One region of the Sphingopyxis sp. DBS4 genome, then DNA from elsewhere that is predicted to be linked to it. Evidence: riboswitches for the same ligand, from Rfam matches in the RefSeq annotation. Region 1 holds a riboswitch; the other holds the start of a gene.
What was found. A riboswitch is a leader RNA that binds a small molecule or an ion and turns the genes downstream of it on or off. The one in region 1 is predicted to bind glycine.

Region 2: it holds a riboswitch for glycine, as region 1 does, so the genes downstream of both, NP825_RS04000 (S41 family peptidase) here and gcvT (glycine cleavage system aminomethyltransferase GcvT) in region 1, are expected to answer to the same signal.

The regions. Positions count from the first base shown of each region.
Region 1 is NZ_CP102384.1:2,764,673-2,772,474, forward strand. Features, by position in the region: gene gcvH (glycine cleavage system protein GcvH) at 1-198, opposite strand, end outside; gene gcvT (glycine cleavage system aminomethyltransferase GcvT) at 202-1,335, opposite strand; glycine riboswitch at 1,389-1,497, opposite strand; glycine riboswitch at 1,498-1,595, opposite strand; gene NP825_RS13140 (NAD(P)H-binding protein) at 1,655-2,299, opposite strand; gene NP825_RS13145 (deoxyguanosinetriphosphate triphosphohydrolase) at 2,367-3,539, opposite strand; gene NP825_RS13150 (SPOR domain-containing protein) at 3,536-5,317, opposite strand; gene ftsZ (cell division protein FtsZ) at 5,455-6,924, opposite strand; gene ftsA (cell division protein FtsA) at 7,076-7,802, opposite strand, start outside.
Region 2 is NZ_CP102384.1:871,274-879,075, reverse strand. Features, by position in the region: gene NP825_RS04005 (hypothetical protein) at 1-300, shown strand, start outside; gene NP825_RS04000 (S41 family peptidase) at 496-3,750, opposite strand; glycine riboswitch at 3,851-3,942, opposite strand; gene NP825_RS03995 (Lrp/AsnC family transcriptional regulator) at 3,971-4,462, opposite strand; gene NP825_RS03990 (TonB-dependent siderophore receptor) at 4,669-7,725, shown strand.

The sequences.
Region 1 (7,802 bases):
CGCATAGACGTCGCTCGCGGCCTTGACCGATTCGACGACCGCGGCGTCACCGCCCGCAGCCAGTTCGGCGCCGGTGTCGGGAACCTCGACGAACACGATGTCGCCGAGCTGGCTCTGCGCGAAGTCGGTGATGCCGACCGTCGCGATGTCGCCGTCGACATCGACCCATTCATGCTCTTCGGTATAATAACGCGGCATCGGTCAGCCTCCCTGTTTGCGGACATAATTATGGGGAACGAAGGGCATGGCGGCGACGGTGCAAGGCACGCGCTTGCCGCGAACTTCGGCGGCGATGGCGGTGCCGGGCACCGCGTGATCGCGCGGCACATAACCCATGGCGATCGGCGCGCCGACGCTGGGGGCAAAGCCGCCCGAAGTCACGACGCCGATCTCTGTGTTGCCGTCGAACAGCTTCGCGCCTTCACGCACCGGCAGCTTGCCATCGACGAGCAGGCCCACGCGCTTGCGCGGCGGACCGTCGGCAAGATGGCCGAGAATGCGCGCGGCGCCGGGGAAATTCGCTTCCTCGCGGCGGCGCTTGCCGATCGCAAAACCAAGGTCGCCCTCGATCGGATCGGTGTCTTCGCTGAGATCGTGGCCGTAGAGGGGAAGTCCCGCTTCGAGCCGCAAGCTATCGCGCGCACCGAGCCCGATCGGTTTCACCTCATCCATCGCGCACAGCGCGTCGGCAAAAGCCGCGAGCGCTTCGTTCGGAAGCGAGATTTCGAAACCGTCCTCGCCGGTATAGCCCGAGCGGCTGAGCGCGATCGCATGGCCGTTCCAGGTCGCCTGCGCAGCCTGCATGAAGACAAGGCCGGCGCTTTCGGGAACGAGACGCGCGAGCGCTTCGGCCGCCTTCGGCCCCTGCAGCGCGAGCAGACCGTAATCCTCGTTGTGGTTGAGCGTAACATCATCGGGAAGATGCTCGCGAAGATGCGCAATGTCGTCCCATTTGACCGCGCCATTGACGACGATGCCGAGCTGGTCGCCTTCGTTGGTGATCATCAGGTCGTCGAGTATGCCGCCATCTTCGCCGAGCAGCAGCGAATAGCGCATCCGACCGGGCTTGAGCGCCGCGATGTCGCCGGGGACGAGCGCTTCAAGCGCTTCCACGGCGCCTTCGCCTTCAAGACTGAGCTGCCCCATATGGCTGACGTCGAACAGACCCGCATTCTCGCGCGTCCACTGATGTTCGGCCATGATGCCTTCATATTGGATCGGCATCCAATAGCCGGCGAATTCGACCATCCGGCCGCCCTTCGCGCGGTGCCAGGCGTCGAGCGGCAGCGTTGCGGTGGGAACCGCTTCCTCGCCCGTAAAGTCCGTTTCGGTCATGTCAGTCTCCCGCGGTTGACATGGCGAGGCGCGGCCCGATGCCGTCCTGTCGCCATGCCCCCTCTGTCACGGGAACCTGAGAGTTTTCCCCTGCGAGAACGCAGGGTTACCCCTTCGGTGGTCCCGACGACCTTCGCCGGAACGCTTTCCAGAGTGTCCGTTCCAGCCTGCGCGGTCCGTTGACCTGAGAGTTTCCGGGGCGGTTGCTCCTTCGGTGGCGGTGCAGGTCGCCCTGCCCCGCGCTCTCCCGCGCGGCCGGCCGAATCTCCGCAAGGAGACCCGACAGACGCCCGAGCCTTGGCGTCGCCTTTTTGCGGAGTCAATCGGCGAGCGCGCGGATCGCGTCGTTTTCGTGGATATAGACGCCGGACGCCCGCTCGCCGGTCAGGGTGACGATCGCCTGTGCGACCCTTTCTGCCGGAATCGAGCGATAGCGACGCAGCGATCCATGGAGCAGCGCATCGGTCAGCGGCGCCGCGACCATCGCAATCCCCTCGCCCAGCCGCGGCGGCCCCTGACGCTCGCCGGTCAGCAGGCCGGGGCGAAGCAAATCGAGCCGGTCGAACGCCAGCGCGCGAAGATCATCCTCGACCTCGCCCTTGGTCCGCAGATAGAAATTGGAGGCTTGCGACGACGCCCCGACGCTGCTGACCGCGATCATATGCCGCGCGCCCGCCTCCTTCGCGGCTCGCGCGCAAGCGAGGGCCAGATCATGATCGACCGCCCGAAAGGCTGCCTGCGACCCCGCCTGCCGGATCGTGGTGCCGAGACAGGAGATGAGGGTCGCAGGTCGCCGGCCGGCGATGATCGCGGGCCATTGCTCGCTGGGCGCAACGTCCATCTCCGGCTGCGAATATTGATAATCGGGCGCGCGGCGGACGAGGATCGTCGCCGCGACCGACCGCGCCACGATGCCGCCGACGAGGCCGGTTGCGCCAAGCAGCAAGATGTCGGGTGACGCCATGGGGCGATCCTAAGCTGCGCCGGGTCGGGTTGGCAACGTGGGCCTGTGGTTATTTTCGCACCGTCGATCAAGCGTGCGCCAACGCCTCCGGCACCGCCCCGCGCCCAAATATCTCCGCGAAGCGATCGATCGCGAAGCGGTCGGTCATGCCGGCGATATAATCACCGATATGGCGTACCGTCGCGCCCTCCCCTGCGGGAAGGCGCGAGGCCCAGTCCTCGCCCATCAGGCGCGGGTCGGCGGCGTAGACGTCGAACAGGCGCGACACGACCTCCTTCGCCCCCGCCGCCGCCTCGATCTGCGAGGGATGGTGGTAGAGGTTCGCATACATGAAGCGCTTGAGGTCGCGCTCCGCCCTCGCGAGTTCGTCCGAGAAATCGCCGAGCGTGCCGCCCGCCGCGCGAACTTCGCCGACGCTCGCGACACCGGCGGCGGCGACGTTCGCTTCGGTCGCGGCGATCACGTCGTTGACCATGACGCCGATCTGGTCGCGCACCAGTTCGCGCAGCAAGCGGTCGCGCGGCGCGCCGGGAAAGCGGCCCTCGACCGCGCGGTAATTGGCGGCGACGAACGGCTGGCCCATCAACTGGTCGAGCGTCAGCAATCCCGCGCGCAGCCCATCGTCGATGTCGTGATTGTCATAGGCGATGTCGTCGGCGACCGCCGCGATCTGCGCCTCAAGGCTGGCGTGGCTCACAAGGTCGAGCGGAAATTCGCCGTCGATCTCGGCCAGCGCCCAGCCGGGGCGGCGCACCGGGCCGTTGTGCTTGGCGAGCCCCTCCAGCGTCTCCCAGCTGAGGTTCAGCCCGTCGAAGCGCGGATAGGGACATTCGAGCCGCGCCAATGTCCGCAGCGTATGGCCGTTATGATCGAAGCCGCCGTGATCAAACATCGCGGCCTTCAGCGCGTCCTCGCCGGCATGGCCGAAAGGTGGGTGGCCGATGTCATGCGCGAGGCACAGTGCCTCGGTCAGATCCTCGTTGAGGCCGAGCGCGCGGGCAATGCCGCGACCGATCTGCGCGACCTCGATGCTGTGAGTCAGGCGGACGCGGTAATGGTCGCCGTCGGGCGCGACGAAGACCTGCGTCTTGTGGCGCAGGCGGCGAAAGGCGATCGAGTGGATGATGCGGTCGCGGTCGCGCTGAAAGGCGTCGCGCGGGCCGCGCACGACGCGGCCGGGTTCCTCGTGGCGGCGGCCGCGGCTCTGCGCCGGATTGCTGGCGCAGGCGGCGACGCTCATTTGACCGGGTCGACGCTCTGGCCGGCGTCGCTGTTGAACAGGAATCCGTCGCCGCCCGCCTTCTTGTAGTCGCCGAGCCAGTCCTGCGCCGCCGCGCGATCCTTGAACGGCCCGACGAGCAGGCGCCGCGTCTTGCCCCATTCGGTCGTCGCGGCCGATTTGCCCTTGAACAGCGCGGGGTTCTTCTTCGCGAACTTGCCATAGTCGAACGCCAGCGCCTTGGCATTGGCGCCGGTCGCGATCTGCACCCAGATGCGCGCGGGATTCGCTTTCTTTTCGGCCGCTTCGGCCTTGGCTTTCGCGTCGGCTTCGGCCTTCGCCTTGGCGGCCGCCTCTTCCTTCTCGCGCTTCGCCTCTTCGGCGGCGTCGGCGCGCTTCTTGTCCTCGCGCAGCTTGGCGAGCGTATCGGCACCGATCGCATTGTCGGGCCGCGCCAGTTCCTCGGGCGGAATCTCGATCGAGCTGGCGATAGCGGCGAGCGAGGCCAGCGGCGCCTCGGGCGTCACCGCGCTTCCCGCCGGGGCGATCGAAGGCGGCGGCGTCATGGGAACCGCCGCCGGAGCCGGCGCGGGGCGTCCGACATCGGCGATCGAAAAGCCGGGACCGACGGGCGTGGACGACTGCACGGGATTGGTGCCGATCGGGGCAACGGGCGCAGCCGTGGAGGGAGCAGGCGCAGACGAAGCCGGCGCCGACGAAACGGGGGCAGGCGGCGTGGCGATAGCCACTTCCGTCCTTGCGGGAACCGGCGCCGGACTGCCGGCGGCGGAGGGAGCGGGACTATGCGCGGCGGGGGGCTGCGACGCGGGCGGAGCTGCCGCTGGGACGGGTACCGCGGATGCTGCCGGTCGCGGCGCCGGCGAAACGACCGGCACGGGTTTCGGCGCCGGTTTCGAAGCGGGTTTCGGCATGGCCGATGCTGGCGGCTTACTTCGTTCCGCCCTTTTGCCGGTTGTGACTGCGGGCGGAGGCGTCGGAGCCGGCGTCGCGGCGGCGACCTGCACCGGCTTGCGGCGCGGGCCGAGCTCGCCGCTCGGGAAGCGACCGAAATGCGCGGCGGCGGCTTGCTGCGCCGGGTTGAGCCGGTCCATCTGCGTCAGATAGGGCAGGATATTCTGCGCGAGCGCCGGCGGCATCGTCGCATTGACGATCTCGGTCGCCTCGGCATCGCGGCCGTTCATCGCCAGGATCATCGCGCGCAGCCGCCATGCCGCACGATCCTGCGCGCGAAGCTGCGGGGTCAGCAACTGCACAGCGCGGTCAGGCTCGCCGCTGATCCCGAGCGAGAGCGCATAACGGCGCGTCACCTCGTCATTGGGGGCGATCGACAGCGCGAGCTGATAGTCGCGCTGCGCCGCATCCTGCTGTCCCAGCAGGTCGCGCGCGAGCCCGCGGTCGGCAAGGAACAGGCGTTCGGGCGCGCCGAGAAGCTGCGCTTCGCCGAAATAGTCGAGCGCGCGCGTCGGGCTTTCCATGTGGACCATCGCCGAGCCGAGCGCCGCCTTGACCGCGCCATCGCGCGGGCTCGCCTGCTCGGCGCGGGTCAGGAAGCCGACCGCCGCACGATAATCCTCGAGCTCGTTCGAAGCGCGCCCGGCATCGAGCAGCGCCGCGGCGTCATTGCTGTTCGTCGCCAGCCGCCCGAGCGCCGACGACAGCAGCGTTCGCGCCGCGGTGCGCTTGTCCATCGCCGCTTTCGTCGCCGCGTCGGGCGTCGCTGCCTGAAAGGCAAGCGCAGGCGTGGCGATCGCGCTCGTCAGCAGCAGCGCGCCCGCCACCGCGGCCAAGCGCCGGGCCCGTCCGGGTCCGGCGGCCCAACCCTGTCGCCGCATCGCTTTCCATGGCCGCAAGGGCAAGTCAGATCATCCCGATTTCAGGCCCGCCTTGCCCGGAGCAACGGCCGCTTACTGCCCTGTTACTGGTTGTTCTGCCGTCCGAGGAAGCGCGGGATATCGACCCCGTCCTCCTTGCCCTCTTCGCGGTCGGCGGTCGAACCGCGCGACAGGCGCGACATGCGCTCGAACAGCGTTCCGCCACCGAGCGAGCGCGCAGGCGCATCCTCGGCAGGCGCAGCGTGCGGGGCTGCTTCGGCAGCCGGGGCGGCAGGCTGATAGCCGGTCGGAGCCTCGGGCTCGCTGAGCACCAACTCGTCAGCGGTATCGTCGTAGCGCGCCGCGACCTGCGAGAGCTCCATCGGCTCTTCCTCGGCAACGGCTTCGGCGGGCGCTGCGGCCTGCGGCGCGTCGCCGAGCGAGAAGCCGGGGGCCGGGTCATTGTCGGTTTCGACAGGAGCCTCGACCGGCGTTTCGGGCGCGGCCGCCTCGACAGGCTCCTCAGCGACCGGAGCCGGTGCGACGGTGCGCGCGGGCTGGAACGAGAAGCTGCGCGTCGCGGGCGCAGCCTGCGCCGACGTGTCGCCGGTGCTGTCGATGCCGGTCGCGACGACCGACACGCGAATCTTGCCGTCGAGATTGTCGTTGAAGGCGCTGCCCCAGATGATGTTCGCGTCGGGATCGACCAGCTCGCGGATATGGTTCGCGGCCTCGTCGACTTCCATCAGGCGCATGTCCTCGCCGCCGGTGATCGAGATGATGACGCCCTTCGCGCCCGCCATCGACACGCCGTCGAGCAGCGGGTTGGCGATCGCCTTCTGCGCCGCTTCGAGCGCGCGGCCGTCACCTTCGGCTTCGCCGGTGCCCATCATCGCCTTACCCATTTCGCGCATCACGCTGCGCACGTCGGCGAAGTCGAGGTTGATGAGGCCGGGCATGACCATCAGGTCGGTGATGCCGCGGACGCCCTGCTGAAGCACTTCGTCGGCCATGGTGAACGCTTCCTTGAAGGTCGTGTTCGGGTTGGCGACGAGGAAGAGATTCTGGTTGGGAATGACGATCAGCGTGTCGACATGGTCCTGAAGCTCGGCAATGCCCGAGTCCGCCGACCGCATCCGGCGCTGCCCCTCGAAGGTGAAGGGCTTGGTCACCACGCCGACGGTCAGGATGCCGCGGTCGCGCGCCGCCTTGGCGATCACCGGCGCCGCGCCGGTGCCGGTGCCGCCGCCCATGCCCGCCGCGACGAAGCACATATGCGCGCCGTTCAACGCTTCCTCGACCTGCGCGATGCTTTCCTCGGCCGCCGCGCGTCCGACCTCGGGCCGAGACCCCGCGCCCAGCCCCTGGGTGATCTGCGTCCCCAGCTGGATGCGCCGTTCGGCCGGCGAGGCGTTCAGCGCCTGCGCGTCGGTGTTCGCGACGATGAAATCGACGCCCTCGACGCGGGCGGCGATCATGTTGGCGATGGCATTGCCCCCGGCGCCGCCGACCCCGATCACCGCGATGCGCGGCTTCAGTTCATCGACCTGCGGCGGGCCAATATTGATGCTCATCCACTCATCTCCCTGTGCGGCGGACCTGCGCCGCGTCCCTCACCTTGCGACCCATCCGGACGTCAGTCCCACCGTCCGGAATTCTGTGACCGCATTGCACTATTGTGACGTGGGAATCACCCAAAAAATTAACCTTTCCCACGTCCGTCCCTCAAAAACTGCTTTTGAGAGCGGCCATCAATCGATTGATGATGCCCGCGTTCTTCGGCCGGTAGACATCCTGCGCCATCATCGGCAGATCGCGAAGGTCCACCGGGTCCGACGCGGCATAGAGAACCAGACCCGCGAGCGTCGCGAAAGCCGGACCGCCATGAGCATCGGGCAGGCCGTGCAGCCCGCGCGGTCGCCCGACGCGCGCCGCACGGCCAAGCGCGCTTTGCGTGTAGTCGGCAAGCCCTTTCAGGTCGGCACCGCCGCCGACGAGCACGACCTGCCGCCCGACCGGCCCGACGAAATGCAGGTCTTTCAGCGTCCGGCCGATGTCGCCCATCATCGCGTCGAGGCGCTGGCGGATCACCGCGACGAGCTGCGCGCGCGTGATGCGCGGCGAATCGCTGCCCGCCGGCGCGCCGGGATCGAGCTCGATGATCTCATTATTGTCGCGCGGCGATGCCGACGCCGAGCCATAGAAGCTCTGGAGCCGCTGCGCCTGGCTGCGCCGGATGCCGAAGGCGGAGGCGATATCGTCGGTGATGTCGCTCGCGCCGAAGGGCAGCGACGCCATCTCGACGAGCATCCCGCCGGCATAGAGCGAGACGGTGGTGACCGCGGCGCCAAGCTCGACCAGCGCAACGCCGAGGTCGCGTTCTTCGTCGGACAGGCAGGCGAGCCCGGCGGCGATCGGCGACGCGACGACGGCGTTGACGTCGAGATGCGCC
Region 2 (7,802 bases), 1.9 Mb from region 1:
CTCGATACCAATGTTGCCGCGCTCAACAGCCGCATCGATGCGCTCAGCCTCGGCAACGACCGGCGCTTTCGCGAAGCGACCGGCGGCATCGTTACCGCGATGGCGATGGGGGGCACGATGATCGTCCCCGACAGCAATGTCTCGGTCTCGTTCAACCTTGCGACCTATCAGGGCGAGCAGGGCTTCTCCGGCGCCGCGGTGGTTCGCCTGACACCGCGCGTGTACGTCAGCGGCGGCTTTGCCGGATCGACCGTCAAGGGAACGACTGGCGGCCGGGTTGGCGTGGCCTTCGGCTTCTAGAATTGATCCCCCGGCTCCCGGCCCCGGAAAAACTGGGGCTGGGAGCGTGGGGGAGTCAGCCTTGCGTCGAACTCCAACGAGTTTGCTTGGCTGTGACGCCTCACCGTCAGCACTTCGCCCGCAGCGGCGGGGTGCCCAACAACCGCCGCCCTATGGTTTCAGCCACTCGAAACCGGCTAGCGAATGGAATTCCAGTCAATCCCTCGTACCCGTAACGGATTGCACATCGCGCTTGTCAGGCCCTGGCGAAGCGTTGGGAAGCGTCCCTGGGTGCCCGGATATCTGCGTGGCGAGCAGACGCGCCGCTTCCGCAAGTTGCGGATCGTCGCCACCCAGCTTCGCATCCGCGTCGAAACCGATTTCGACATCGGGCTTCACCCCTTCGCCCTCGACGATCCACGATCCGTCAGTTGCGGCGAGCGCATATTGCGGCACATTGGTCTCGGTCCCGTCGAGCAGCGGCCCGGTCGATCCGGTGCCGATCACCCCGCCCCAGGTCCGCTTTCCATAGATCGGACCCAGCTTCGCCTGCCGCCATTCATAGGCCATGGTATCGCCGTCGGACATCGTTGCTTCGTTGACGAGCAGCGCGAGTTTTCCGGTGAACACCTGCGTGAACCCGCCCCAGGGGTAGGTCGTCGGATAGTCCATTCCCTTGACATGCCCGGTCGTCAGGAAGGGGCGCAGCAGCCGGTCGATGACGAGCGGCGATCCGCTGCCGCCCAGATTGCCGCGAATATCGACGATCAACCCATCCTTGCGGATTTGTCCGAAATAACCGCGCGCGAACTCCGCCAGCCCCTGCGGCGACATGGCGGGGATATGGACATAGCCGATCCGTCCACCCGACACCCGATCGACGAGATGCCGGTTGTTTTCGCTCCATTCACGATAGGCCAGCCCCTCCTGGCTGGCGATCGGCTTGACGACCAGCGTCCGCTCGCCTTTCACGCCGTCGCGGCCGATCGTCAGCGCGACCTCCTTGTCCGCCTTGCCGATCAGCGCCTCGAACGGGTCGGTGCGGGCATCGAGCGCGCGACCGTCGATCGCGAACAGCCAGTCGCCGACCCGCACTTCCTTGCCGAGCGCGCCGAGCGGCGAGCGATAGAGCGGATCGACGGGGTCGCCCGCATAGATATGGCTGATGCGCCAGCGCGCTTTCGCGGCGTCGAAGACCCAGACCGCGCCGAGCGCCGCCGACCCCGGCGTCGCGGGCTGCCATTCGTCGCGCCCATCGATATAGGCATGGCCGACGTTCAGTTCCGACACCATGCGCCCGATGACCTCGGTCAGGTCGCCCCGGCTGCCGATGCGCGGCAGATCGGCGCGATAGCGCGCGCACAGCGCCGCCCAGTCGAAGCCGTGCATCTTCGCGTCGTAGAAGAAGTCGCGGTAGCGTCGACAGACCTCGTCGAAGACCGCGCGCCATTCCTCGCGCGGCGCGATCGTTCCGGTGAGGCGGCCGATGTCGAGCTTCCTCGCCTTGCCGCTGGCGGTATCGAGCAGCGCATAATCCTTCTCGCGCCGCGTCACCGCAGACGCGCTCCAGGGCAGGAAAGCCACCGCATCGACGCGATCCGCGACGGTGCGCGTTTCCTTCTTCTCGAACGAATAGGCGCTCAGCCGATAGGCATCGTCGTCCGCGATCGCCGCCGAATAGACAATATCGTCCTTGCCGACGGTGAAGGCGTCGATGTTCGCGCTCGCGATCGGCGTCGGCGCGAGGCGGTCGATCAGCCCGTCGAAATCGATCGTCGCGAGCGGCGGAACGGTTTCGTCCTTGCTCGCGGTCAGGAAGGGATCGGGTAGCCCTGCGCGAAGCGGCAGGATGGCGATCGAGCGCTGGCGCGGCACCTGGAAATTCCACTCGCGCCCCTCGAACCGGCCCCGGAACTGGCGGTCGGTCAGCGCATAGAGATAATTGCCGTCAGGCGAAAAGGCCGGCTGCGACATGTTATAGAGCGGATCGCTCGCCGCGACGGTCTTGCCGGTCGCAACGTCGAGGATCTGCACCTGTCCCATATCGGCTGGGCCGAAGCGCGTGTAGGCGAGATAGCGGCTGTTGGGCGACCAGGCATAATCGTTGACGAAGACGCTGCCGCTGCGCCCAGCCTCGCGCATCGCTCCGCTCGCGACATCGACCAGATAGATTGCCCCGTCCTTCCCCGACAGGGCGATGCGCTTGCCGTCGGGCGCCCATTGCGGCCGCGAGAAGCGATCATGGTGACCCGAGGTGAGTTGCCGCGCGGCACCGCCGTCGGCAGACGCGATCCACAGTTCCTCCTCGCCGCCCCGGTCGGAGACATAGGCGATCCATTTGCCGTCGCTCGACATGGCGGCCTCGCGCTCCTGGGCGTCGGAACTCGCGGTTACGGCACGGACCGGTGCGTCGCCCGCGGCCAGATCGAATATGTCGCCCCGCGCCACGAAGAGCGCGCGATCGCCATCGGGCGTCGGGACGAAGCTGTCGATCGCCTCGCCATAGCGCGCGAAGCGCGGGCGCGCCTGCAACGCATCCGACGAGACCCGGATCACCTGCTGCTCTGAGGCACCGGTCGCCGGATCGAAGCGCCAGATGCGGCCGTCGACCTCATAAACGATGGCTCCTGCGCGATCGGCCGACGCCCATTTCGCGTCGCTCTCGTGCCGCGTGAGCTGCTCGGCCTCGCCGGTTGCCGGATCGGCGCGGAACAGGTTCATCGCCCCGTTCCGGTCGGAGAGAAAGAAGAGGCCCTGCCGTGTCCACATCGGGTCGCGTTCGGTCGCATCGGTCCGGGTGAGCTGCCGCGCCGCGCCGCTCGACCGATCATAGATCCACAGGTCCTGCGCCCAGCCCCCGCGATAATGTTTCCAGGTTCGGAAATCGCGCGACCAGGGCGAATAGAGGATCTGCGTTCCATCGGGCGAGAAGACCCCGGCGCCGGCGCGCGCGGTGCCGGCGGGCTCGATCGTGCGCGTCGCCAGGCTGACGGTATAGAGGTTGCTCTGCGACAGCATCGCCGCGTCGCGCATCGACCGGATGAGGATGGCGCTCCCATCGGGCGTCCAGCCGACCACCTGATTATCGCTGCCCCAGCGCGTCGACAGCCCCTTGCGCGAGGGCGCGCTGGTCAGACGCCTTGCCTCGCCCCCGTCGGCGGGCATCACATAGGCCTGGTCGTCGCCGTCGATGCGCGCGGTGAACGCCAGCATTTTGCAATCGGGCGAGAATTTCGCGAAATATTCGGGGCCGGGGGTGCTGGTCAGCCGCCGCGCTTCCGCCGCCGTTCCATCCTGTAGCCACAGATCGCCCGCAAAGCTGAAGACAATCCGCGATCCGCACACATCGGGATAACGGAGATAAGGATCGGCGGGGTCGGGCGCCTGCGCGGACGCCGCGGTGGCGACGCTGCTGAGGAGCGCGGCGACGATGAAGCGCTGGCGCGCACGATCTTTTGAAAAGAAGTTCACGAACGAAGCCCCTCCCGAGCAGGTATCAGGGCCCCATCTGTCCGTGTGCCTGAGATCGTTATCCCGTCGGCGGACGCCTGCGCGCCTCTCTCCAGATTCCATGCGCCGGATGGTCCTTCGTGCCTGAGAGTTTCCGGGGCGGTTGCTCCTTCGGCGGCCTGCGCGAGGCAGGCTCTCTCCCATCCGACTCGCTCAGGATGACGCGGCGTCCGTCCGCTTGTCAAGGCCTTCCGGCGCTCTCCAGCACCCGCAGCGCCGTGGGCCGGTCGATCACGCTGCGCAGGACGAAGGAACTGCGGATCCGCGCGACATTCGGCAGGCTCGACAGCTCCTGCCGATAGGTTTCGTCGAAGTCGTGCAGCGACGGGACATGCACGAGCGCGAGGAAATCCACGTCGCCCGACACGAACCAGCATTTCGACACCGCGCTGCATTTCTGGATCGCCGCTTCGAAGCGATCGAGCGCGTCGTCGGACTGCGACACCAGCTCCATCTGCACCAGGACGAGGATGCCGAAACCCAGCCGGTCGAGATCGAACTGCGCCGTATATCGCTCGATCACGCCATGGCCTTCGAGCAGCCGGCGCCGCCGCGCCGCGGCGTTGCTCGAAAGCCCCACCGCCTCGCCGATCGCGACATCGCTCGACCGCGCGTCCGACGCCAGGATATGCATGATTCGATAATCTAACCGATCAAGCTCAAGTGTTTCCATATTTTCCATAATAATATCGTATCACGACGATATTTCATTCCACAAGCCAATTTGGCACCGAAATTTGGTGGGATCGGCAAGGCCGATGAATGCTAGGTGTCGGTATCGGGGAAAATCAGCAAGCTCATTGCATAAACCGGACATTAGGGGGCCAGTCCGCAAACGGAAGCCAATCTGCAAGGTCCGATCAGGGAGGAGGGATCAACATGCGATTCAATTTTCATGGCGTGTCGTCGGCGGTTTTGATCGCGGCGCTCGCCCATTCGGCCGCGGCGCAGGCTCAAACCGCCGATGCGGACACCCGCGACGGCGACGCCGCAGAGGTCCGGTCGGCCGACAGCGCGCCCGATACCGGTAGCAAGGAGGCGGAAAGCGACATCGTCGTCACCGGCTCGCGCCTGCCGTCGGAATTCTCGACCACCGCGCCGGTGCAGGTGCTCAAGGCGGACCGGGGCGCCGTGCTCGGCAATGCGACCGCGGCGGAGATCGTCGCGCATGCCACCGCCGCGGCAGGCACGCAGCAGATCAACAACCAGCTTTCGGCGACCGGAGCCGGCGGATCGGTTGTGCTGGGCGGCGCCAACGTCAATACGATCAGCCTGCGCAACATGAGCGCGACGCGGACGCTGACCCTGCTCAACGGCCAGCGGATCGCCCCGTCGGGAACCGGAAGCCAGGTCGCGCCGGTCGATTTCAACGTCATCCCCTCGGTCGCGCTCGACCGGATCGAGGTTCTGACCACCGGCGCTTCCTCGGTCTATGGCTCTGATGCGATCGCCGGGGTGATCAACGTCATCACTCGCAAGGGCGGCGACGGGCTCGAACTCGGCGGCTTCGCCCGCCTCCCCGAAAAGCACGGCGGGCGCTATGTCCAGGCGAACGCCTTCTGGGGCCGCAATTACGACAATTTCTACGTGACCGCGGCGCTCGAATATGATCAGCAGTTCGAGCTCGATCTCAAGGATCGGCCCCAGACCGCGTGCCGGCAGGATTTCGTCTACGATCCGACGAGCGGCGAGCGCGTCGACGCCCGCGACACTTCGGGCAACTTCCGCTGCATCAACCACAATCCGAACGGCATCTTCTTCGATCAATATTGGTACGGCGGCGCCTTCGTCTATGATCCGACGCAGGCGAACGGCCCCTATCCCCCCGCCGCGCTCGGGCTGCAGGATCCCACCAATCCGGCCCTTGCGCCGCTGCTCGACTGGGTCCGCGCCAACCGCGGCGGCTTTCCCGACACCTATCCCTATTCGCCCAACACCAGCCGCGCCTATGACGAGGCCGACTCCATCTCGCCCTATCGCCGCATCAACGCCTATGTTTCGGCGGGCGTGAACGTCGGCGACAATTCGGAGCTCTATTTCAGCGCGCTCTATTCGAACCGCCATTCGCAATCGAACGGCTGGTATTTCCTCTACCCCTTCCTGTCGGCGACCAACCCGAACAACACGGTCGGGGAGGCGCTGATCATCGCGAGCGGCGGCAATTCGTCGGGCGACGTCGGCCCGCAGATCGTCCGGCCGTTCCGCGCCGAGCAGAAGGTCGATTTCTTCCAGTCGACCGTCGGGCTGCGCGGCAAGTTCGGCGGGGGAGTGCTGCGCAACTGGAATTACGACATCAGCGCCCGCTTCGGCCTGTCGCGCGGCACCTATGGCCAGACCTTCTATTATCAGGACCGGCTCAACGCCGCGACGGCGCCCGGCATCGCTTGCGACCCCAGCCTGATCACCATTTCGGGTCCGACCGAATGCGTCTCGATCCCCTGGCTGACCAAACGCTTCCTCGTCGACCAGGACTGGACCGACACCGAACGCAATTTCCTCGAAGGCTATGAGGAAGGCCATACCAAATACGACCAGTTCGCCATCGAGGGCAGCCTGTCAGGGCCGCTGTTCACGCTTCCGGCCGGCGAGGTCGCGGGCGTGTTCGGCTTCGCCATCCGCACCGACGACCTCGACGACACGCCGGGCTACAACGCCCGCAACCACAATTATTTCGCCTTCTCGACCGCGGGGCGCACCGCGGGTTCGGACACGGTGCGCGAGGTCTATGGCGAAATCGGCGTTCCGATCGTCGCCGACAAACCCTTCTTCCACAGCCTGCGGCTGACCGCGTCGGGGCGCTACACCGACTACAAATCCTATGGATCGAACGCGACCTACCGCATCGCCGGCGCCTGGGAAATCTCGCCCGCCATCGCGTTGCGGGCCTCCTACGGCACCTCGTTCCGCGCCCCGACGATCTATGAGCTCAACCTGGCCGACCAGACCTCCTTCTTCGGCTATTTCGACCCCTGCCAGCGCTACGGCGACGGCGCGAGCGACGCCGTCGTCCAGAATTGCCAGGCAGAGGGCTTCGCGCCCGATTTCTCGCCGATCAACGACGGCATCCTCGGGGTCAGCGGCGGCGGCAAGGGCCGGCTGAAGGCGGAAACCTCGACCAACTTCAACGCCGGCGTGGTCATTCGTCCGGGCTTCGCGAACCTCCAGCTCGCGGTCGATTATTACGACATCAAGGTGAAGAACGAAGTCGACACCTTCGGCGTCAGCAATATCGTCAACAGCTGCTATAATCTGACCGGCGCGCAGCGTGACAGCTTCTGCAGCCTGATCACCCGCGATCCCGTGACGCGAGCCATCTCTCAAGTCGACGATCGCTACATCAACCTGTCGCAGCAGCGCGCCCGGGGCATCGATTTCGCGCTCCAGTTCGGCTTCCCACTTGGGACGGACGCCAATCTCGGGTTCGAGATCCGGGGTACGCGCGCCCTCGAAAATTCGATCACGCGCGACGCGCTCAGCCCCGAGCTCGACCGCAACGGGCTGTCGGGCTTTCCCAAGCTCACCGGCTATGCCGAAGCGCATCTCGACTACAAAAAGCTGACCTGGTTCGTCGGCGCCAATTATGTCGGCCGCGTCGACGACACCCGCTATTGGGAGGAACAGGGCGCCTTCATTCCCGGCACGGATCATTTCCGCTTCTATGGCGCCTATGCCGGCCGGAATGTCTACGGCAATTCGAACGATTTCGCCGAGGTTCGCGAAAAGCTGTCGGTCGCCGCCTATGTGACGGCCTACACCTCGGTTCGCTGGCAGATTCTCGACAAGACGACATTGCTCGCCGGGGTCAGCAACATCTTCGACCGGAAGCCGCCGGTGATCGGCCCCGATGCCTATACCTATCGGATCGGATCGGTCGCCGGGAATCAGTATAATCTGACCGGGCGCACCTTCTTCATGCGTCTCAACCAGTCATTCTGAGGTCCGGCCCTCCTTCCATCGACGCAGACCATTGTTCGCGTCGATGGATTCGGAGCGGCTGCCAAGAATTGGCGGCC